3 regions of the Streptomyces sp. NPDC021019 genome follow, and region 2 is predicted to be linked to each of the others. Evidence: predicted binding sites of a transcription regulator. Region 2 holds the regulator's gene; each other region holds the start of a gene.
The links. The regulator HrcA, encoded in region 2, represses chaperone genes, less so after heat shock. The targets are predictions, from matches to a motif close to TTNGCACTCNGNNNNNCNGAGTGCNAA.

Region 1 (7,838 bases), on a different contig from region 2:
TCGAGCGTCCCGTCCCCGGCGAGCGTGTACGAGACGGGGCCGCGGTTGGACGCGACGAGGACCCGGGCGGTGGAGGCGACGGCCGCGGGTTCGGATCCGGGTTCGGTTTCGTGTTCGGCGTGCTCGGAGACCATGTAGCGGAACCTAGCCCGTTCGGGAAGCCCCCAAACGCCTCAGGGCGTCATGCGGCCCACCGCCTCACGCCGCGTGGCGCTCCGCGTACTCCGCGATCTCCCGCATCGGCGGCCGCTCCTCCGTGTCCACCGCATGGGTGCGGGGTACGAAGCCGTCGTCGCCGCGCTCGAACTGGGTCAGCGCGGGCCGCACCAGATGGCCCCGGGAGAGCCGCAGCTGCGCCGTGCGGTAGATCGCCGCCGCCATCCGGCCCAGCGCCTGCCCGTCCTGGTGGCGGTGTCTCCGTACGCCGACGTCGACCTGGCCCAGCGCGTCCAGGCCCACCGTGTGCAGGGCGTCGACCAGCAGACCCAGCTCCACTCCGTAACCGACCGGGAACGGCAGCCGCTCCAGCAGGGACCGTCGTACCGCGTACTCGCCGCCCAGCGGCTGCACGAACCCGGCCAGCTGGGGCCAGTGCAGATTGAGCAGCGGGCGTGCCACCAGCTCGGTGACCCGACCGCCCTGACCTGCGCTGTCGCCGAGAGGGCGGTCGTACATCGCCTTGACGAACTGGACGGACGGGTCGGTGAGCAGCGGTCCGACCGTGCCCGAGACGAAGTCCGCGGAGAAGTCCCTGAGGTCGGCGTCGACGAAGCAGACGATCTCGCCGCTGGTCACCAGGAGTGACCGCCACAGCACCTCGCCCTTGCCGGGCAGGGCCGGGACGCGGGGCAGGATCGCGTCCCGGTGGACCACCCGGGCGCCCGCCGCCCGGGCCACGGCGGCGGTGGCGTCGGTGGAGCCGGAGTCGATCACCACGAGTTCGTCGACGAGCCGGACCTTCTCCATCAGCTCCCGGCGGATCGTCGCCACGATCGCGCCGACCGTGGCCTCCTCGTTCAGCGCCGGCAGCACCACGCTCACGGACGTGCGGTGCGGATCGGCGTCCCGGGCGTCGGTGAGCCGGTTCAGCGGGCGGTCGCCGGACGACCAGGAACGCCTGGTCAGCCAGCGTTCCACCTCTTCGAGCACGGTCGGCACTCCCTGTGTGTGATCCATCTCGCGGTTCGGACGACTATCTCAACGGTCCGGTGCTTCGGTTACAGTCTTGAACAACGCGGATGACCGTCGCATGTCGGGGTCGGAGCGCGCACAAACGCCTGGATCGAAGATCCAGCGCCATAAGAGCTCATCCAGAGGGACTGAGGGAACGGCCCGTTGAAGTCCCGGCAACCCTCCTGCCGACCGCGAGGTCACGGTGGGGAAGGTGCCAATTCCGTCTTGCGGCGAAATGCGTCGTAGGGAAGATGAGGAGAAAGGGACCTCCGCCATCATGGCTGTTCAGACCGTTGCAGGTAGCACCGCTTCTTCCGCCCCGGCCGTCGATCTCGGCCCCGCCGCGGCGCTTTCCTGCCGCGAGTGCGGCGAGCGTTTCGCGCTCGGCCCCCTTTTCGCCTGTGCGTCCTGTTTCGGGCCGCTGGAAGTGGCCTACGACCTGCCCACCGGCTCCCCGGAGGAGCTGCGTAAGCGCATCGAGGCCGGCCCGAACAACATCTGGCGCTACGCCCCGCTGCTGCCGGTGCCCGCGGACGTCGCGGAGAAGCCCAACATCAACCCCGGCTTCACCAAGCTCGTCAAGGCCGACAACCTCGCCCGTGAGCTGGGCGTCACCGGCGGCCTGTACGTGAAGGACGACTCCGGCAACCCGACGCACTCCTTCAAGGACCGCGTCGTCGCCATCGCCGTCGAGGCCGCCCGCGCCTTCGGCTTCACCACCCTCTCCTGCTCCTCCACGGGCAACCTGGCCGGAGCCGTCGGCGCCGCCGCCGCCCGGGCCGGACTGCGCTCCTGCGTGTTCATCCCGCACGACCTGGAGCAGGGCAAGGTCGTCATGGCCGCGGTGTACGGCGGTGAGCTGGTCGGCATCGAGGGCAACTACGACGACGTCAACCGCTTCTGCTCCGAGCTCATCGGCGACCCGCTCGGCGAGGGCTGGGGCTTCGTCAACGTCAACCTTCGCCCGTACTACGGCGAGGGCTCCAAGACGCTGGCGTACGAGATCTGCGAGCAGCTCGGCTGGCGGCTGCCCGACCAGATCGTCATCCCGATCGCGTCCGGCTCCCAGCTCACCAAGATCGACAAGGGGTTCCAGGAGCTCATCAAGCTCGGCCTCGTCGAGGACCGGCCGTACAAGATCTTCGGCGCCCAGGCCGAGGGCTGCTCCCCGGTCTCCGCCGCCTTCAAGGCGGGCCACGACGTGGTGCGCCCGCAGAAGCCGAACACCATCGCCAAGTCGCTGGCCATCGGCAACCCGGCGGACGGCCCGTACGTCCTGGACATCGCCCGCCGCACCGGCGGCGCGGTGGAGGACGTGACCGACGAGCAGGTCGTCGACGCGATCAAGCTGCTGGCGCGCACCGAGGGCATCTTCGGCGAGACGGCGGGCGGCGTGACGCTCGGCGTGACGAAGAAGCTCGTCGAGGCGGGCGTCATCGACCCGGCGCTCACCACCGTCGTCCTGAACACCGGCGACGGCCTCAAGACGCTGGACGCGGTCTCCGCGACCTCGCAGGCCACGGCGACCATCAAGCCGAGCCTGGACGCGTTCCGCGCCGCGGGCCTCGCCGCCGGCTGATCACCCGAGACTTCAGGAAGGCACCCACCATGAGCGTCAAGGTCCGTATCCCCACCATCCTCCGTACGTACACGGGCGGCCAGGCCGAGGTCCCGGCGGAGGGCGCCAAGCTCTCCGAGGTCATCGAGTCCCTGGAGAAGGACCACCCGGGCATCGCGGCCCGCGTCCTGGACGACCAGGGCAAGCTGCGCCGCTTCGTGAACGTGTACGTCAACGACGACGACGTGCGCTTCGAGGGCGGCCTGGACGCGGCCACGCCCGACGGCGCGGGCGTCTCGATCATCCCCGCCGTCGCCGGCGGCTGCTGAACCGTCCGGGCCGCTCCTCGGCGGCCCATCGCACCCCTGTGTGACCACAGTTGCCCCCTCCGCGAGAGAAGCGGAGGGGGCAATTCTATATGGTTGAGCGCGGTACAGTTGGGGAAGCCCCGCCCGCCGCCCGTGCCGCCCGCATATGAGAATGCGCCCGGCCCCGATAAGAAGCGGCCAAAGTACGTGAGCCTCTTGCGGCATAAGTGCCCTTTGTCTGGCCCGACTTGCCCGTAAATCTCAGCAAACCCGCATATTCGCGTGTTCTGCTGTGCCCAGAATTCTCGTCCGATTGACCTGTTGCAGAGGGCAGTTGGGCGGATACATTCGGCCGCGGTCGACGCGCTGCGGCGCCGCACACCCCCTCCTGTCGGGGGGTGAGTTCCGACCCGGGTCCGCGAAGTGCGGTCCCGTGCAAGGGCCAGTAATAGGGGAGTTAGGCATGGCTCAGGGCACCGTCAAGTGGTTCAACGCGGAGAAGGGGTACGGCTTCATCGCGGTCGACGGTGGTGCGGATGTTTTCGTCCACTACAGCGCGATCCAGATGGACGGGTACCGCACCCTCGAAGAGGGTCAGCGAGTTGAATTCGAGATCTCGCAGGGCCAGAAGGGGCCCCAGGCCGACATGGTCAAGCTCGCCGTCGGCTGAGCTCGGCGCGGTCGTCCGACGACACTACTCACGCACGCAGGGCCCGGCCCCCGGATCAGGGGACCGGGTCCTCCGTGCGTCCCGGCGGCCCTGCTGGGAGACACGCCTCCGTCCACGCCGGGAAGCACGCCTCCGTCCACGCCGGGAGGCACGCCTCCGTCCGCATCCGATGCGCGCCGCTGTCCACATCCGGAGAGGGACGCTTGCACTCGCAGGGGTCGAGTGCTAATCATTGGCGTTAGCACTCTCCAGGTGAGAGTGACAGAAACTTGGACCGGGCCGGTGAGGCCCGCAGGCGCGGTGGGGCAAGGAACCACCACGCAGGCAGGCCGTCCGTCGCGGGCGCCTCTCGGTCCGGAGAATCCACCCCTGTCCGGGAGGACCACTTCACATGGCCAAGATCATCGCGTTCGACGAGGAGGCACGGCGCGGTCTCGAGCGCGGGATGAACCAGCTCGCCGACGCCGTCAAGGTCACCCTCGGCCCCAAGGGCCGTAACGTCGTCCTCGAGAAGAAGTGGGGCGCGCCCACGATCACCAACGATGGTGTTTCCATCGCCAAGGAGATCGAGCTCGAGGACCCGTACGAGAAGATCGGTGCGGAGCTGGTCAAGGAGGTCGCCAAGAAGACGGACGACGTCGCCGGCGACGGTACGACCACCGCCACCGTTCTGGCTCAGGCTCTCGTCCGCGAGGGTCTGCGCAACGTCGCCGCAGGCGCCAACCCGATGGCCCTCAAGCGGGGCATCGAGAAGGCCGTCGAGGCCGTCTCCGCCGCTCTGCTGGAGCAGGCCAAGGACGTGGAGACCAAGGAGCAGATCGCTTCGACCGCCTCCATCTCCGCCGCCGACACCGAGATCGGCGCCAAGATCGCCGAGGCGATGGACAAGGTCGGCAAGGAAGGCGTCATCACCGTCGAGGAGTCCCAGACCTTCGGTCTGGAGCTTGAGCTCACCGAGGGTATGCGCTTCGACAAGGGCTACATCTCGGCATACTTCGCGACCGACATGGAGCGTATGGAGGCGTCGCTCGACGACCCGTACATCCTGATCGTCAACTCGAAGATCGCCAGCGTCAAGGACCTGATCCCGCTGCTGGAGAAGGTCATGCAGTCGGGCAAGCCCCTGCTGATCATCGCCGAGGACGTCGAGGGCGAGGCGCTCTCCACCCTGGTCGTCAACAAGATCAAGGGCACGTTCAAGTCCGTCGCCGTCAAGGCTCCGGGCTTCGGCGACCGCCGCAAGGCCATGCTCGCGGACATCGCCATCCTCACCGGTGGCACCGTGATCTCCGAGGAGGTCGGTCTCAAGCTGGAGAACGCCGGCCTGGACCTGCTCGGCCGTGCCCGCAAGGTCGTCATCACCAAGGACGAGACCACGATCGTCGACGGTGCCGGTGACAGCGACCAGGTTCAGGGTCGCGTCAACCAGATCCGTGCCGAGATCGAGAACTCCGACTCGGACTACGACCGCGAGAAGCTCCAGGAGCGTCTGGCGAAGCTGGCCGGCGGCGTGGCCGTCATCAAGGCCGGCGCCGCCACCGAGGTGGAGCTCAAGGAGCGCAAGCACCGCATCGAGGACGCGGTGCGCAACGCCAAGGCCGCCGTCGAGGAGGGCATCGTCGCCGGTGGTGGCGTGGCTCTGCTCCAGGCCTCGGCCGTCTTCGAGAAGCTCGACCTCACGGGTGACGAGGCGACCGGCGCCAACGCCGTGAAGCTCGCGCTGGAGGCCCCGCTCAAGCAGATCGCCGTCAACGGTGGTCTCGAGGGTGGCGTCGTCGTGGAGAAGGTCCGCAACCTGCCGATCGGTCACGGCCTCAACGCCGCGACCGGCGAGTACGTCGACATGATCGCCGAGGGCATTCTCGACCCGGCGAAGGTCACGCGCTCCGCTCTGCAGAACGCCGCGTCCATCGCCGCGCTCTTCCTCACCACCGAGGCCGTCATCGCCGACAAGCCCGAGAAGGCCGGCGCGGCCGCTCCGGGCGGCATGCCGGGCGGTGACATGGACTTCTGATCCGCCGCGGAGGCCTCGGGCCCGCCCGGGAGCCCTCCGGCTGATCGAAGTTCGTCGTACGTCCCACAGGGGCGGTATCTCCTTCACGGAGGTGCCGCCCCTGTGGCGTTTCCCGACGGGCCCGACGCGGGCGCCCCGACGCGGGCGTCCCCGACGGGCCGACGACGGGCCGCCCGGTGTGCGGGCGCATGGCCGAATGGCTACTTGCCGCGCCCTTCCCGGTGAGGCAGCACGCGTCAGCGCGGTGGCACCGATCGAGGTGGCGCGCCCGCGACCCCTGAACAGGGCGGACGCGGAGCCGCCCGGTGGCCCGTCCCGGCTGGTTCCCCGCGGGTCCGGCGGGTCGCTCCCTCTCCTGGCAGCTCACCGCCCGGTCCGACGACCGCAGCCGGTCAGTGGTCCAGCCCACCTCGTGTCCGCACCCCGGCGGTGTGCGACTGCACACGGCGCCCGGCCGACGTTCCCGGCCCCGGTGGAGAGGGTCGGGAGCGGCCTGCCCCGGACCTCGCCGCTCGCGCTATCCAGCCAACTTCGGACGGTAAGTCGGAATCATGCGTACCGGTGGGCCTGCGGGACATGATGGCTCTGGTGTTCACGTGGTGAACACCAGTCGCACAGACAACTTCCGTTATGCAGAAGCTACGTGGGCATAACGGATGTCAATCGCACAGAAGGGAAGGTGTCATGAAGCTGCGGAAGAAGGCTTACGTGAAGCCGTCGCTGTTCAAGCAGGGCGACTTTTCGAAGAAGACCGCCGGCTACTTCTACGGCTCGTACAAGGAGTACTGGGTCCGTCGCATCAGCTGATCCGGCCCCCGGTTTCCTGTGCGCTGTATGAGAACTTCCGGAAGGTGAACATGCCCGGCCCCCCGCGTGACTACTTCGTCGTCCTGCCGGACAGTGCGGCGGGAGCGGCGGTGGCCGGGCAACTCCCCCCGGGTCCGCGATTCCCCCCGGGAACGGGCCTCGCCCCGGGCGCGGATCCTTCCCCGCGTGCGCGCCTTCGCCCCGGTACGGACGGGACGCCGGTCGTCGCCCACGCTTCGGGGCGGCCCTGGGTCATCGCCCGCCCGCTGGTCCGCGAGGTGAGCCATCTCCGCCGGGGTGACGACGCCCTCGTGCTCATCGGCCCGGACCGGGTCCCCGAGGCCGTGCTCGCCGGTCTTCTGGAGGGCGCCCGCGACCGGGCCGGCCTGGAACGCCGCCTCACCCGGCTGCCCGGGCTCCACCACGTGATCGCCCGGCTCTCCGGCGAGACGTGGATCCGGGGCACCGCCTCCGGGCTGCGCCGGATCTACCACGCCCGGCACCCGGAGGCCGGAACCATCGCCTCCGACCGTCCCGCCGTCCTCGCCCGCCTGACCGGCGCGCCCCTGGACGACGGTGCGCTGGCCCTGCGCATGCTCGACTTCCTGCCGCACCCGCTGAGCCGCCGCGTCGTGTGGCGGGGCGTGCACGAGACCGGCGCCGGGTACGGCCTGGCCCTGCCCGTCGCAGCACCGGGCACGGCCGTCGTCCCGGGCCCCACGGAGCACCGCTGGTGGGAGCCGCCGCCCGCCGAGATCTCCCTGGCCGAGGGCGCCCGAAGACTCGGTGACGCCGTCGCCGCCTCCGTACGGGCCCACGTCGGCGGCCTGGACCGGATCAGCTGCGAGCTGTCCGGCGGGCTGGACTCCACCGCGCTCACGTTCGCCGCCCGTGCGACCGGGCCCGCCGAGCTGTCCCTCCTCACCGTGGCCGCCCGGGACCGCTACAGCGAGGACGAGACCTGGGCGCGGAGGGCCGTGGAGGCGGCCGGGAAGAGCCAAACGGCGGCCGGGGGGAGCACGAGCACCGCGTCCACCGCCCTGGACCACCGGATCATCCCCGCCGACGACGTCCCCTACTTCTACGCCGATCTCGCTTCCTGCGCCGACGAGTTGAACGACGAGCCGCTCCCCGTCGCCCCCGGCCGGGCCCGCGCGCACCTCCTGCTCGGCCGCGCCCACGCCACCGGCTCGCGCTACCACCTCACCGGCTACGGCGGCGACGAACTCTTCCTCGGCCTGCCCCACGCCTACCAGGACCTCTTCCACGGCAACCCGTTCACCGCCTGGAGCCATCTCGGCGGCCTGC
Region 2 (7,838 bases):
CCCGCAGCAGCCGCTCCTGTTCCGCGTCGAGCTTGGACGGGGTCATCACCTCGACGTGCACGATCAGGTCGCCCCGGCCGCCGCCGCGCAGATGTGTGATGCCGCGCCCGTGCAGGGGCACGGACTGGCCGGACTGGGTGCCGGGCCTGATGTCGATGTCCTCCAGGCCGTCCAGGGTCTCCAGCGGACACTTGGTGCCGAGGGCGGCGGCCGTCATGGGGACGGTGACCGTGCAGTGCAGATCGTCGCCGCGCCGCTGGAACACGGCGTGCGGCAGCTCGTGGATCTCCACGTACAGATCGCCGGGCGGGCCGCCGCCGGGGCCGACCTCGCCCTCGCCGGCCAGTTGGATACGGGTGCCGTTGTCGACGCCCGCGGGGATCTTCACGGTCAGGGTGCGCCGCGAGCGGATGCGGCCGTCGCCGGCGCACTCCGGGCACGGGGTGGGCACGACCGTGCCGAACCCCTGGCACTGCGGGCAGGGCCGCGAGGTCATGACCTGGCCCAGGAAGGACCGGGTGACCTGCGAGACCTCGCCGCGACCGCGACACATGTCACAGGTCTGGGCGGAGGTGCCGGGGGCCGCGCCCTCGCCGCTGCACGTGTTGCAGACGACGGCCGTGTCGACCTGGATGTCCTTGGTGGTGCCGAAGGCCGCCTCGTTGAGGTCGATCTCCAGCCGGATCATGGCGTCCTGGCCCCTGCGGGTCCGCGAACGGGGTCCGCGCTGCGCGGCGTTGCCGAAGAACGCGTCCATGATGTCGGAGAAGTTGCCGAAGCCGCCGGCTCCGAAACCTCCCGCGCCGCCACCGCCGCCGCCACCGGCGGAGAGCGGGTCGCCGCCGAGGTCGTAGACCTGCTTCTTCTGCGGGTCCGAGAGCACCTCGTAAGCGGCGTTGATCTCCTTGAACCGCTCCTGGGTCTTCGGGTCCGGGTTGACATCCGGGTGCAGCTCGCGTGCGAGCCGACGGAATGCCTTCTTGATCTCGTCCTGAGATGCGTCGCGGCGCACGCCGAGTACGGCGTAGTAGTCCGTGGCCACTTACGACTCCGCCAGGATCTGTCCGACGTAACGTGCCACTGCGCGTACCGCTCCCATCGTTCCGGGGTAGTCCATGCGGGTCGGTCCGACCACGCCGAGTTTGGCGACTGCCTCGTCGCCCGAACCGTAGCCGACCGCGACGACGGACGTGGAGTTGAGCCCCTCGTGGGCGTTCTCGTGCCCGATCCGTACGGTCATGCCGGAGTCCGTGGCCTCACCGAGCAGCTTCAGCAGGACGACCTGTTCCTCCAGTGCTTCCAGCACCGGCCGGATCATCACCGGGAAGTCGTGTCCGAAGCGGGTGAGGTTGGAGGTGCCGCCGATCATCAGCCGCTCCTCCGTCTCCTCGACCAGTGTTTCGAGGAGGGTGGAAAGGACCGTGGAAACCGTCCCGCGGTCCTCGCTGTCGAAGGATTCCGGCAGCTCCTGCACCAGTTGCGGGACATCCGAGAAGCGGCGTCCGACGACCCGGCTGTTGAGCCGGGCCCGCAGATCCGCCAGCGATGTCTCGCCGAACGGCGCAGGACAGTCGATCATACGCTGTTCGACCCGGCCGGTGTCCGTGATCAGGACGAGCATCAGCCGGGCGGGGGCGAGCGCCAGCAGTTCCACGTGCCGCACCGTCGAGCGGGTCAGCGAGGGGTACTGCACGACGGCGACCTGGCGGGTCAGCTGCGCGAGCAGCCGCACCGTCCGGCCGACCACGTCGTCGAGGTCGACCGCGCCGTCGAGGAAGTTCTGGATGGCCCGCCGCTCGGGCGAGGACAGCGGCTTGACGCCCGCGAGTCTGTCGACGAAGAGGCGGTACCCCTTGTCGGTCGGGATGCGTCCCGCGCTCGTGTGCGGCTGGGCGATGAAGCCCTCGTCCTCCAGCACCGCCATGTCGTTGCGGACGGTGGCCGGTGAGACCCCCAGCCGGTGCCGCTCGGTCAGCGCCTTGGAGCCGACGGGCTCCTCGGTGCCGACGTAGTCCTGGACGATGGCGCGCAGCACTTCGAGTCTGCGTTCGCTCAGCATCGCGCACACCTCCAGCTGTGTCTCTCGGTGTCTGTCTGGCACTCGGTGCGTTCGAGTGCCAACAATCCCCGCGGTCAGTGTACGGGGGTGGGGTGGGGCCGGGGCAAGGGCGACCGGCCCGCTCCCGCGAGACCGCGCAGGTCGTTGCCGCTAGCGTCGTGGTATGGACGTCGCTTGGGAAGACTTCGGCTGGGAGCGGTTGGGCAACGGTATCGGCAGGCGGCGCCTCCCCGGCTGGGACGCCACCGCCGCGCTGGTCGCCGGGGAGGACTGCGCGTTGCTGTACGACACCGGCGCCACGCTGCGCGAGGGCGTCGAGCTGCGACGGCAGGCCGAGGCGCTGCTCGGGCGGAGAGTGACGCATATCGCACTGAGCCACCCGCACTTCGATCATGTGCTGGGCACCGCCGCGTTCGCCGGGGCCCAGGTGTACGGGGCGGTGGGCGTCGCGGCCCTGTTGCGCGGCGGGGCGGAGGGCCTGCGCGCCTCGGCGGTGCGCCACGGGGTGCCGGAGGGCGAGGCGGCCCGGTCGGTGGACACGCTGGTGGTCCCGCACCACGAGGTGTGCGGCGACTGGACGCTCGACCTGGGCGGCGGCCGTCAGGTGCTGCTGGCGAACGTGGGCCCCGGGCACAGCGGCCATGACCTCGCGGCGCTGGTGCCGGGCACGGCCGGGGAGCCTCCGGTGGTGTTCTGCGGTGATCTGGTCGAGGAGTCGGGCGAGCCGCAGGCGGGCCGGGACGCGATCGCCTCGCGCTGGCCGGCCGCGCTGGGGAGGCTGCTGGCGCTGGGCGGCGAGGACGCGCTGTACGTGCCGGGGCACGGGGCGGTGGTGGACGCGGCGTTCGTGCGGGCGCAGCGGGCGTGGCTGGCGGAGCGGTTCGAGGTGGACCTCGACGAGGGGTGAGCCCCGATGAGGACCCTGCATCACATAGGAACGTTCCGAGGTGCTCGGGTCTCACCGCCACACCGGAACGTTCCGGCGTGGTCCAGGGCCGTTACCGGGTGTCCCGCCGGTCACGGCCGGGTCTCCGGCGCCCGTCGGCGGTTCGGGCGAATATCGTCGTGCCATGCGCAGCTACCAGCCGGACCTGACCCCGCCGTGGAAGCGGTCCGCCCCCGTGCCCGAGGTGCCCGCCGAGCCCGATCTGGTCGTGGAGGAGGTCTCCACCGGCTTCTGCGGGGCGGTGATCCGCTGCGAGAAGACGGCCCAGGGGCCGACGGTGACCCTGGAGGACCGCTTCGGCAAGCACCGGGTGTTCCCGATGGAGCCGCGCGGCTTCCTGCTGGAGGGCAGGGTCGTCACGCTGGTGCGCCCGGGCCCCGGCGGGCCGGTGCGTCCCACCCGTACGGCCTCCGGTTCGGTGGCGGTGCCCGGGGCGCGGGCCCGGGTGGCGCGGGCCGGGCGGATCTACGTGGAGGGCCGGCACGACGCGGAGCTGGTGGAGCGGGTGTGGGGCGACGACCTGCGCATCGAGGGCGTGGTCGTGGAGTACCTGGAGGGGGTGGACGACCTGCCGGCGATCGTCGGGGAGTTCGCGCCGGGGCCGGACGCCCGGCTGGGGGTGCTGGTGGACCATCTGGTGCCCGGCTCCAAGGAGTCCCGGATCGCCGAGCGGGTGACCGGGGACCACGTGCTGGTGGTGGGGCACCCGTACATCGACGTGTGGGAGGCGGTGAAACCGTCCTCGGTGGGGATCGACGCCTGGCCGGTGGTGCCGAGGGGGCAGGACTGGAAGACGGGCGTGTGCCGGGCGCTGGGGTGGCCCCCGAACACCGGGGCGGCCTGGCAGCACATCCTGTCCAAGGTCCGCAGCTACAAGGACCTTGAGCCCCAACTGCTGGGCCGGGTGGAGGAATTGATCGACTTCGTCACTCTTCCGGACTGATGTCCGGGGCTTGGTTCCGGCCTGTTGCAGGACTGTCGAAGAGTATCTCGTACCGATCCCTATGAATGCCTGCGTCCCACACGCACCATCGGTTATTGAGGGGAGAAACAGGCAGGCGGTTCACGGGCCGAAGGGCTCACGGGGGAAGGACGGGAACCGATGGCGCGCGAGGTCTGGCGGGACAGTGCGGACAACGAGGCGGCCTCGGCCGTCTTCCACCTGATACAGCAGCTGATCGACCGGTACCGGGTCAACCGGCCGGTGATGCCGCTCGTGGTGGTCCAGGCGGCGGACGCCGGGGCCGGGCCGGAGATCGACGCGCGGGTGGAGCAGCTCGTGCACCAGGTGCACCGGGCCAACGAGTTGCGCCGGGTGCCGGTGCGGCTGCTGGACGGCGAGGGGGCGACCCCGTACGAGGCGGCGCTCGCCATGGTGCGCACGCTCTCCGAGAAGCCGTGGGAGACCCGTGAGAACACCCAGTACAAGACGTTCGCCTTTCCCCGCTCCCGGCTGCTCGGGGCGATCGAGCAGGCCACCGCGACGGTGGTCGAGCAGTCCGACGGGAACACCTCCGAGGTGCGCGAGGAACGGATCCTGGAGCAGCTGAGCCGGCTGCGCTGGCGGTCCGGCCGGCCGCGCGGGGGCACCCGGTGGGCCTCGCTGCGGCGGTCGGTGCGGCCCGAGACGTTCGTCGGCGCGCTCTTCATCGCCCTGCTCAGCGTGTTGCTCGGGGAGATCGACTGGCTGCTGACGGCCCTGGTGGCGGCCGTCGCGCTGATCGGGCTCGCCGTGGTCGGCCTGGCGAGCCGGGCCGCGCCGCCGCTGCTGTGGCTGCGCCGGGCCAGCCGGTGGTTCGCCACCACCTCGTCCCTGGCCGCCTCCAGCACCGGCTATCCGTCGGACGGCTGGTCGTGGCTGTCGCCGAGCGGTTCGTGGCGGGTGATCCGGGCGCGGGCGGCGGCGGTCGCGGAGCGGGTGGCGGACGCGGGGGCGGGCGACGAGTACGCGCGCCAGTTCCATCTGGAGCTGCGGGTGCAGGCGCTGCTGGAGGATCTGCGGCACAACTACCGCCCGCACTCCCTGGACTGGCGGCGCAGCAAGCGCACGGTCCCGCCGGTGGTGTTCCTGCCCCGGGCGACCCAGGACAACGGCGGCATCCTGCTGATCAACGCGATCAACAGCGTACGGTCGCGGCGCAGCGAGGTGGATCCGCTGCTGCTGCTCGCCTCGCTCCAGGCCCCCGAGATCATGCGGCACACGCCGCCGCTGCCCCCGGAGCGGCCGGGGCCCGGTGCGCCGTCCGGTTCGTCCGGGGCGCGGGCCCGCTACGAGCGCTGGGTCGACGATCTGAGTCTGGGCCAGTCGCCGGGGGCGGCGGCGACCCTGGCGTGGGTGCTGCTGCTGCCGCTGTCCACCGAGAAGCTGACCCACGAGCACGCGCACGCGCAGCTCGTCACCCACCGGGTGCGGCGGACCTGGGCGTGGTGGGTGATGTCGCGGGCGAGCATCGCCGTGCTCGTCGTGGGAAGTCTGCTGGGGGCGTTCCTGTGGGCCGGGCACTGGCGCGACACGTACTGCCACGGGCCGCTGACCGACCGGAACACGGACGCGATCTGGGCCGGGAAGGGGGACGACCGGGAGTGCGTGGGGGTGGCGACCGCCCCCGAGGTGCGCTTCGCGCGGGGCAACGACCTGGATCTGAACGGGGCCGGGGAGGGCATCACCTTCGAGCGGATCGAGCAGGCGATCCGGGACGAGAACGACGACATCGAACCGGACGACACGTACGTGACGGTCGTGTACGCCGGTCCGCTCACCGCCACGGGGAAGGACCGGGAGGAGACCCGCAAGGGCCTGGAGGAGCTGACCGGCGTCTATCTCCAGCAGCGGGAGGTGAACAAGACCGTGCGCCGGTCGGTGAAGCTGCGGGTGCTGACCGCGAACGGCGGCGAGGACATGCTGCGGCAGCTCACCGCCGTGCGGAAGATCATCGAGGTGGCCCGGCGGGATCCGACGGTGGTCGGGGTGGTCGGTCTCGGCCGCAACACCGACGAGAGCGACGACGCGGTGAAGCTGCTGCGCGAGGCCGGGCTGCCGGTGGTGAACACCACGAACTCCAGCAGCGACCTGCCCCGCGAGTTCCCCAACTACTTCGGCCTCGCGGCGACGGACGAGGAGCAGACGCACGCGCTGGGGCTGGTCGCCCGGCAGATCGCGAAGGACCTCGACCGTCCGCACGCGCTCGTGCTGTCGCGCGAGGACCGCAACGGGGACCTGGACCGGTACACCGCCGAGCAGCGGGACGCGGGCCGGCAGATGCTGCACGACGCGGGCTTCGATCTGGGCAAGGACGTGCCGTACGACCTGCCGGGCGGGGCGAGCCTGAACGCCCCGCTGACGACCATCTGCCGGGCCGAGCGGGTCCCCGACGCGCTGTACTTCGCGGGGCGGGTCGAGGACGTACCGACGCTGATGCGGGGCCTGTCGGTGACCACCGGGTGCTCGGACCGTCGGATGACGGTGTTCACCGGGGACGATCTGACGAAGGGGACGTTCGCCGCCAGCACGTCCATCGCGGCCAACGTCACGCTCTACCACAGCTCGCTCGCTCCGCTGGACCGGGGAAAGAACCTCGGTTTCTACGGGGACGCGTACCGCACGCTGCGGGCGCTGCACCCCGAGGGGGAGGTCACCGCGCTGGCGTCGGGGGGTCCGGCGTACGAGGACGGCCTGTTCGCCAGCGGGCAGACCGTCATCTCCTACAGCGCGACGGCCGCCCTGTACGACGCGGCGGCCCGCGGCGACCAGCGCCGGAGCGCGGCGGAGACCTGGGCGACCCTGCACACGGTGGACCTCAACAACATGCCGACGGGGACGATCTCGTTCAGCCGGACGCGGTCCTCGGTCTCCGACAACGTGCACGGCCTCAACATCGTCAAGGTGGTCCGTCCCAGGCCGAACGCCGATCGGACCGTGGTCTGCGGCAAGCCTGCCGGGGTCGCGCCCCCGCTGACGGTCAAGGACTGCCGGCCGTGAGGTGCCCCGGCCGGTTCAGTCGACGAGGTCGCGGACGACGGCGTCGGCCAGGAGCCGCCCGCGCAGGGTGAGGACCGCGCGGCCCTCCCCGTACGGCTCCGGGTCCAGCAGCCCCTCGGTCAGGGCGCGACGGGAGGCGGCGAGGCCGTCGGGCTTCAGGAGGGAGAGCGGGCAGCCCTCGCGCAGCCGGAGCTCCAGCAGGATGCGCTCGACCCGGCGGTCCTCCTGGCCGAGGATCTCGCGGCCCGCGCCGGGTGAGCGGCCCTCGGAGAGCGCCTGGGCGTACGCGCCGGGGTGCTTCACGTTCCACCAGCGGACCCCGCCGACGTGGCTGTGGGCCCCGGGGCCCGCGCCCCACCAGTCGGCGCCGCGCCAGTACAGCTCGTTGTGCAGACAGCGGCCCGCCTCGGTGGTGGCCCAGTTGGAGACCTCGTACCAGTCGAAGCCGGCGGCGGCGAACGCCTCGTCCGCGATGAGGTAGCGGTCGGCGTGCGCGTCGTCGTCGGTCATCGGGATCTCGCCGCGCCGGATGCGGCGGGCGAGCTGGGTGCCCTCCTCGACGATCAGGGCGTACGCGGAGACGTGGTCGGGTCCCGCGCCGATCGCGGCGTCCAGGGTGGCCCGCCAGTCGTCGTCGGACTCGCCGGGGGTGCCGTAGATCAGGTCGAGGTTGACGTGGTCGAAGCCCGCCGCCCGGGCCTCGGCGACACAGGCCTCGGGGCGGCCGGGGGTGTGCGTGCGGTCCAGGATCTTCAGGACGTGCTGCTTGGCGCTCTGCATGCCGAAGGAGACCCGGTTGAAGCCGCCCTCGCGGAGCGCGGCGAGGTAGGCCGGGTCGACGGACTCCGGATTGG
Region 3 (7,838 bases), on a different contig from region 2:
GATCGTCGCCTTCGCGCTGGCCGCCGCCGCGCGCACCGGACCCGTCGGCGGGGGGCGTCGGGCCGGGGCGCGGCTGGACGTGGCCGGGGCGCTGCTGGTCACGGCCGGGACGACGCTGCTGGTCCTCGGCCTGGTGCGGACCTCGGACCACGGCTGGGGCTCGGCGACCACGCTCGCCTCCCTCGGCGCGGCGGTGATCCTGCTGGCCGCCTTCGTCGCCGTCGAACTGCGGACCGCCTCCCCGCTGCTCCGGCCCGGCCTGCTGAAGGGGCGGCCGGTGCTGACCGCGAACCTGTTCTGCCTGCTGCTGGCCTCGGCCCAGTTCGGCGCTTTCTACTTCGTCTCGCTCTCCATGCAGCTGGTCCTCGGGTTCGGGCCGACCGCCGCCGGGTTCGCGTTCCTGCCGTTCTGCGTGGGCATCGTCGCGGGCTCGATCCTCGCCACCCGCGCGGTCGCCGCGCTCGGCCTCCGGCGGCTGATGGCGGTGGGCGCGACGCTGGCGGCGCTCGGCATGGCCTGGTTCGCGACGACCGCCACGGTCGACGGCGGCTTCCTCGTCTCCATCCTCGGCCCGTCGCTGCTCTGCTCCTTCGGCATAGGGCTCTGCTTCGTCCCGCTCGGCACGGCCGCGACGACCGACGTGGCCCCCGGCGAGACCGGCATGGCCTCGGGGCTCCTCAACAGCTCGCGGCAGGTCGGCGGCTCGCTCGGCCTCGCGGTCCTGGTCACCGTCGCCGCGCACGTCACCGGCGGCTCCACCGAGCTCACCGAGCTGTCCTCGGGGTACGCGGCCGCGTTCTGGGCCGCGGCGGGTCTCCTGGCGGCGGCCGCGCTGGCCGCGTACGTCCTGCTGCCGGCGGAGCGGAAGGCCCCCGGCGGGCCGGCGGCCGCGGAGCGGGGCCGGGGCGCCGAGCGGGAGGACGACGCCGCCTCCCGCTGAGGCCGTGCGGACGCAGCCTCCCGCTGAGCCCGCGTGGGTGGGGGGCGGCGGGTCCGGGCGTGTCCGATGAGTCCGGGCGGCGGGCCGGGTCTACCTTCCACGACGTCCGGACCGGCCGGCCCGGACGCGTGGACGGCCCGACGAGGAGAAGACCATGCAGAAGATCACCCCCTGTCTCTGGTACGACGGCAAGGCCAAGGAGGCGGCCGAGCACTACGTCGCGATCTTCGGCGGGGACTCCCGCATCCTGGACGTCACCCACTACGGAGAGTCCGCCCCGGGCGGGACGGGCTCCGTGCTCACCGTGGGATTCCGGCTCGCGGGCCAGGAGTACATCGGTCTCAACGGAGGCCCGCAGTTCTCCTTCACCGAGGCGATCTCGCTCTCCGTGGACTGCGCCGACCAAGCCGAGGTGGACCGGTTCTGGGACGCGCTCTCCGAGGGCGGCGAGGAGGGGCAGTGCGGCTGGCTCAAGGACAGGTTCGGGGTCTCCTGGCAGATCGTGCCGAACGAGCTGCCGCGCCTGCTGGCCGACCCGGACCCGGCGAAGGCGGACCGGACCATGAAGGCGATGCTCGCCATGGGCAAGCTGGACATCCAGGCGCTGCGCGACGCCTGAGCCGCCGGGCTCGCTCCGGACGACGGGACCGTTCCCGATAGTGTCTGGTCCATGTCAGAGCGCCCCTCCCTGCCCCCGCCCCCGCCTCCCGTGGAGATCCGGAGCTGGCCGGACCGCGAGGCGATGCTCGCCGACCGGGCGCTGATCCTGCGCGCGCTGGTGGGGATGCACCTGGGGCCGGGACGGCTCGGTGTGCTGGTGATGTGGGCCGGGATCGCCGCGTTCGGCTGGCTGCTCGTGGGGTCCGGACTCGTCATGTTCGAGCAGGCGTCGGCGGACTTCTTCAGCGGGATCGCCGGAATCCTGTCCCTGCTCCTCGGGGCCGGGGCGCTGATACCGGCGGTCGTCCTCGCCTCCCTCTACGTCGCCCGGGACCGGGAGATCCGCGCGCTGCTCGTGGAGTGGGGCGCGCTGGACCGGGACCCGGAGCGCGACCGGGAGCTGCGGCTGCCCGGGATGAGTCTGGTCTGGCTGCTGCTGTCGTTCGCCCTGGCGGCGGGCGGGCTGGCGCTCTGCGTGATCGGCCCGGCGAGCGCCCGGCCCGGCGACGACTCGTACGGCATGGTCGCCCTGATCATGGGCCTCGGCATGGTCGCCTGGCTCACCGGACTCATCGGCGCCGTCAAGGCGTCGACGCACCGTCGCTGGGTGCTGCGCGTCCTGACGGCGCCCGCCCCGCTGGACGCCCCGGCCCGCCGCTGACGCCCCGGTTCAGTCCAGCGGATGCCCGATCAGCATCGTCGGAGCCCCCGCCACCCGGGTCAGGAACACCGTCGCCGCGTGCGGGCCGCTCAGCTTCATCCGGCGACGCAGCTCCTCCGGCTCGACCGCCGAGCCGCGCTTCTTGACGGTCAGTACGCCGATCTCCCGCTCCCGCAGCAGTGCCTTCAGCTTCTTCATGTTGAACGGCAGCCGGTCGGTGATCTCGTACCCGGAGACGTACGGGGCGGAGTACCGCGTGTCGCTCGTGACGTACGCGATCGTCTCGTCCACCAGCCGCCCGCCGCACCGCTCCACGATGTCGGCGACCAGATGCGCCCGGATCACCGCGCCGTCCGGCTCGTACAGATAGCGCCCGACCGGGCCCACGGGCGGGGCGGGCAGCGGCGCCGGGGCGGTCAGGGTCGCCCCGGAGGGCAGCAGCGTGGCCCGGAACGCGCCGGGCTCGAAGCCCTCCCCGTACCAGAGCACCGCCTCCTTCACATCGCCGCCGTCCGAGATCCACTCGGCCTCCGCCTCCGGGCCGATCGCGTCGTGGGGGACGCCCGGGGCGATCTTCAGCGCCGCCCTCGGGGCCTTCAGCGCGGCCGCCGCCGCCCAGGACAGCGGCGGCGAATACGCCTCCGGATCGAAGATCCTGCCGCGTCCGCCGCGCCGTGCCGGGTCGACGAAGACCGCGTCGTACGGGGAGGTGTCGATCTCCGTGACGTCGGCGCACCGCACCTCGATCAGATTCTCCAGGCCGAGCGCCTCGGCGTTGGCGCGGGCCACCTCGGCGGTCAGCGGGTCGCGGTCCACGGCCAGGACGGAGATTCCCGCGCGGGCCAGGGCGAGGGCGTCGCCGCCGATGCCGCAGCACAGGTCGGCCACGCTCCGCACGCCGAGCCCGGCGAACCGCGCGGCGCGGTGGGCGGCGACGGAGGTGCGGGTGGCCTGCTCGACCCCGTTGGGAGTGAAGTACATCCGGTAGGCGTCCTCGGCCCCGAACTTGGCCACCGCCCGCTGCCGCAGCCGGGCCTGGCCCAGGGCCGCCGAGACCAGCTCCGCCGGGTGCGTGCGGCGCAGCCGGGTCGCGGCGGCCAGCTCGTCGGCGGGATCGTGGTCGCGCAGCTCGGCCAGCAGCTGCTCGCCCTCGGGGGTGCGCAGCGCCGCGAAGGCGGCGCGGGCGGGGTCGTCGTCCGGGGCGGAGGGGGTCGTCGCGTTCACCCGGTCCATTGTGGCCGCTGCGCCGGGTGCCGTTTCCCGCACCGCTGAAGGCCGCTGTGGGCCGGCCGGGGGACGGCGCCGGTCCGCTCGCGGTGTCGGGGCGGGCGGCGGGCCGACGGCTGGCAGGATGCGGCGCCATGCAGCTAGTACGACAAAACGAAAAAGTAGCCAAGAAGTGGTACAGGACGGGCACCGTCGTGCTGGCGGCCCTGCTGGCCGCCGCAGTCGCCTCCGGGTGCGCGGCGGAGACGGGTGGCAGCGGCACGGGAGCTCCCGGCGGGCCCGCGAACCCCGCCGCCGGCCGGCCGGGCGAGGCCGCTCCGAAGGCCGGGCCCGCCCGCGCCCTGGACACCTACGCCGAGGCGCTCGGGAAGAAGCAGGCGGCGCGGGCCGTCGCCGCGAAGAAGTGGGGACTGGCCAGGACTCCGCTCGCGGCCCCCGAGCCGCCGAAGGTGAAGCCGCGCATCACCACCCGCAAGGGCTTCGAGGTGCGGGACGACGCCGGGCTGCCGCCCGTCTTCACCACCGTCCCGACCAAGGAGAAGATCGTCTTCCTGACGATGGACGACGGGGCGGAGAAGGACCCCGAGCTGCTGCGGATGATGACCGAACTGGACATCCCGTACAGCGCGTTCCTCAGTGACTACGTCATCAACGACGACTACGGCTACTTCGAGGAGATGCAGAAGCGCGGGGTGACGATCAGCAACCACACGCTCAACCACCGCTATCTGCCCGGTCTCTCCGCCGGCGAGCAGAAGCGGGAGATCTGCGGTCAGCAGGAGAAGATCCTCAAGCACTACGGGAAGCGGCCCACCCTCTTCCGCCCGCCCTACGGCAACTACAACCGCGACACCCTCGTCGCCGCCAAGTCCTGCGGGATCACCGCCGTGCCCCTGTGGTCCTCGGAGGCCTTCCCCGACCACATGGAGTGGCGTGAGTGGGACCGGGACCTGCACCCCGGCGACATCGTCCTCACCCACTTCCGGGGCAAGGACGACTGGAAGGGCTCGATGCCCGACATGATCCGCCAGGTCATGAAGACCATCACCGACAAGGGGTACGCGGTGGCGAAGCTGGAGGACTACGTCTGAGCCGCGTCCTCGTCTCCGGCGGGTGACGTCGTCCGGCGGCGATCCGGCAGGGAGCCCCGACGGGGGCGGCGCGAGGGTGGTGAATTGGCACTCCGCTTGACCGAGTGCTAATCGCGGTCATAGTCTCAGGTCTGGCACTCCCCCCTGGAGAGTGCCAGCAGCACTCTGCGCGACAGGGCAGGTCCGGCACCCGCGACGACGGGCCGGTCAGGTCGCCGACCACAGACTGTTAAACCCCGTGAGATCTCCGAAGGGGGAGACCGGATCGTGTCGACCACCAGCTCCAAGGTTGCGATCAAGCCGCTCGAGGACCGCATTGTGGTCCAGCCGCTCGACGCCGAGCAGACCACGGCTTCCGGCCTGGTCATTCCGGACACCGCGAAGGAGAAGCCCCAGGAGGGCGTCGTCCTCGCTGTGGGCCCGGGCCGCTTCGAGAACGGCGAGCGACTTCCGCTCGACGTCAAGACCGGCGACGTCGTCCTGTACAGCAAGTACGGCGGCACCGAGGTGAAGTACAACGGCGAGGAGTACCTCGTCCTCTCGGCCCGCGACGTTCTCGCGATCGTCGAGAAGTAACTCACCCACGTTTGCTTGTGTTCTGCGCCCCTGGCCCCCTGCGAGATAACTAGCCGGGCGGCGAGGGGCGCAGTTCATTTTGAGAGGGAACACAGCCCATGGCGAAGATTCTTAAGTTCGACGAGGACGCCCGTCGCGCCCTTGAGCGCGGCGTCAACAAGCTTGCCGACACGGTCAAGGTGACGATCGGCCCCAAGGGCCGCAACGTCGTCATCGACAAGAAGTTCGGCGCTCCCACCATCACCAACGACGGTGTCACCATCGCGCGCGAGGTCGAGCTCGACGACCCGTACGAGAACCTCGGTGCCCAGCTCGTCAAGGAGGTGGCGACCAAGACCAACGACGTAGCGGGCGACGGCACCACCACCGCGACCGTCCTGGCCCAGGCGCTCGTCCGCGAGGGCCTGCGCAACGTCGCCGCCGGCGCCTCCCCGGCCGCCCTGAAGAAGGGCATCGACGCCGCGGTCAAGGCCGTGTCCGAGGAGCTCCTCGCGACCGCCCGTCCGATCGACGACAAGTCCGACATCGCCGCCGTGGCCGCGCTCTCCGCGCAGGACACCCAGGTCGGCGAGCTCATCGCGGACGCGATGGACAAGGTCGGCAAGGACGGTGTCATCACCGTCGAGGAGTCCAACACCTTCGGTCTGGACCTGGAGTTCACCGAGGGCATGGCCTTCGACAAGGGCTACCTGTCCCCGTACATGGTGTCCGACCAGGAGCGTATGGAGGCCGTCCTCGACGACCCGTACATCCTGATCCACCAGGGCAAGATCGGCTCCATCCAGGAGCTGCTCCCGCTCCTGGAGAAGGTCATCCAGGCCGGCGCGTCCAAGCCGCTCCTGATCATCGCCGAGGACGTCGAGGGCGAGGCGCTCTCCACCCTCGTCGTCAACAAGATCCGTGGCACCTTCAACGCCGTCGCGGTGAAGGCCCCGGGCTTCGGCGACCGCCGCAAGGCCATGCTCGGTGACATCGCCACCCTCACCGGCGCGACCGTCATCGCCGAGGAGGTCGGCCTCAAGCTCGACGGCGCCGGCCTCGACGTGCTGGGCACCGCCCGCCGCGTCACCGTCTCCAAGGACGACACGACCATCGTCGACGGCGGGGGCAACTCCGACGACGTCAAGGGCCGTGTCAACCAGATCAAGGCCGAGATCGAGTCCACGGACTCCGACTGGGACCGCGAGAAGCTCCAGGAGCGCCTCGCGAAGCTGGCCGGCGGCGTGTGCGTCATCCGTGTCGGCGCCGCCACCGAGGTGGAGCTCAAGGAGAAGAAGCACCGCCTCGAGGACGCCATCTCCGCGACCCGCGCCGCAGTCGAGGAGGGCATCGTCTCCGGCGGTGGCTCCTCCCTCGTCCACGCCGTGAAGGTCCTGGAGGGCAACCTCGGCAAGACCGGCGACGAGGCCACCGGTGTCGCGGTCGTCCGCCGCGCCGCCGTCGAGCCGCTGCGCTGGATCGCCGAGAACGCCGGCCTGGAGGGTTACGTCATCACCTCCAAGGTCTCCGAGCTCGACAAGGGCCAGGGCTTCAACGCCGCCACCGGCGAGTACGGCGACCTGGTCAAGGCCGGCGTCATCGACCCGGTCAAGGTCACCCGCTCCGCCCTGGAGAACGCCGCGTCCATCGCGTCGCTGCTGCTCACGACCGAGACCCTGGTCGTCGAGAAGCCGGCCGAGGACGAGGGCGACGCCGGTCACGGCGGCCACGGCCACTCCCACTAGTACGGCCCGCACCGCTCGGTACGCCGTTCGGTACGCCCGAGGCCCGGCGCCCCCACCCGTCACGGGGGCGCCGGGCCTCGGTGCGTTCCGGCCGGTCACGCCATGCGCCGGACGCTCGTGGAGCCGCTCCCGTACGGCCACCCGTACCGCATCCGTACGCCGCACAGCGGCCGGGTGCGGCGCTACCGCGGACCGTACTTGCGCCCCGTCCGCGACGTGACCCCACCGAGCAGCCCGCGCGGAGCGACCTTCACCAGCCCCATCAACGCCTTGTAGCGCGGATCCGGGATCGACACCGTCTTCCCCCGGGCCAGATCCGTCAGCGCGGACGCCACCAGCTTGTCCGCGTCGAGCCACATCCAGCCGGGGATGTTGTCCGTGCCCATCCCGGCCCGCTCGTGGAACTCCGTCCGCACGAATCCGGGGCACAGCACCATCAGCCGCACCCCCGACCCGGCCAGATCCCGCGCCGCGCCCTGGGTGAACTGCACGACCCACGCCTTGGACGCCCCGTACGTACCGCGCGGCACGAACGCCGCGACCGACGCCACGTTGACGACCCCGCCCCGGCCCCGCTCCTTCATCCCGGTGACGGCCGCCGAGGTCAGCCGCAGCACCGCCTCGCAGTGCACCTTCAGCATCGTCAGCTCATCGGCCATGGACACCTCCAGGAAGCGTCCCTTGTTGCCGAACCCGGCGTTGTTGACCAGCAGGTCGACCGGGTGCGTGCGGTCCGCGAGCCGCTTCTCCACCGCTTCGAGCCCGCCCTCCGTGGACAGGTCGGCGCTCAGCACCTCGGCCTCGATGCCGTGCCGGTCGTGCAGTTCGGTGGCCTGCTCGCGCAGCCGCGCGGTGTCCCGCGCCACCAGCACCAGGTTGTGCCCCTGGGCCGCGAGCCGCCGCGCGAACGCGGCCCCGATGCCCGCCGTCGCGCCCGTGATCAGTGCAGTCGTCATACG

Region 1: the regulator HrcA is predicted to act here: its motif matches at 3,912-3,938, upstream of groL (chaperonin GroEL).
Region 3: the regulator HrcA is predicted to act here: its motif matches at 4,664-4,690, upstream of groES (co-chaperone GroES).

Annotation. Positions count from the first base shown of each region.
Region 1 is NZ_JBIRQR010000001.1:753,284-761,121, forward strand. It holds gene ACH4RG_RS03460 (trehalose-6-phosphate synthase) at 1-134, opposite strand, end outside; gene ACH4RG_RS03465 (glucosyl-3-phosphoglycerate synthase) at 199-1,149, opposite strand; SAM riboswitch class I at 1,304-1,431, shown strand; gene thrC (threonine synthase) at 1,451-2,752, shown strand; gene ACH4RG_RS03475 (MoaD/ThiS family protein) at 2,782-3,060, shown strand; gene ACH4RG_RS03480 (cold-shock protein) at 3,503-3,709, shown strand; gene groL (chaperonin GroEL) at 4,101-5,723, shown strand; gene ACH4RG_RS03490 (keywimysin-related RiPP) at 6,408-6,530, shown strand; gene ACH4RG_RS03495 (asparagine synthase-related protein) at 6,581-7,838, shown strand, end outside.
Region 2 is NZ_JBIRQR010000002.1:857,997-865,834, forward strand. It holds gene dnaJ (molecular chaperone DnaJ) at 1-1,042, opposite strand, end outside; gene hrcA (heat-inducible transcriptional repressor HrcA) at 1,043-2,059, opposite strand; gene ACH4RG_RS14980 (MBL fold metallo-hydrolase) at 2,223-2,966, shown strand; gene ACH4RG_RS14985 (DUF3097 domain-containing protein) at 3,130-3,948, shown strand; gene ACH4RG_RS14990 (ABC transporter substrate-binding protein) at 4,108-6,984, shown strand; gene hemW (radical SAM family heme chaperone HemW) at 7,000-7,838, opposite strand, start outside.
Region 3 is NZ_JBIRQR010000001.1:1,261,216-1,269,053, forward strand. It holds gene ACH4RG_RS05975 (MFS transporter) at 1-940, shown strand, start outside; gene ACH4RG_RS05980 (VOC family protein) at 1,095-1,559, shown strand; gene ACH4RG_RS05985 (hypothetical protein) at 1,611-2,261, shown strand; gene ACH4RG_RS05990 (methyltransferase domain-containing protein) at 2,271-3,494, opposite strand; gene ACH4RG_RS05995 (polysaccharide deacetylase family protein) at 3,623-4,579, shown strand; gene groES (co-chaperone GroES) at 4,847-5,155, shown strand; gene groL (chaperonin GroEL) at 5,254-6,879, shown strand; gene ACH4RG_RS06010 (SDR family NAD(P)-dependent oxidoreductase) at 7,062-7,835, opposite strand.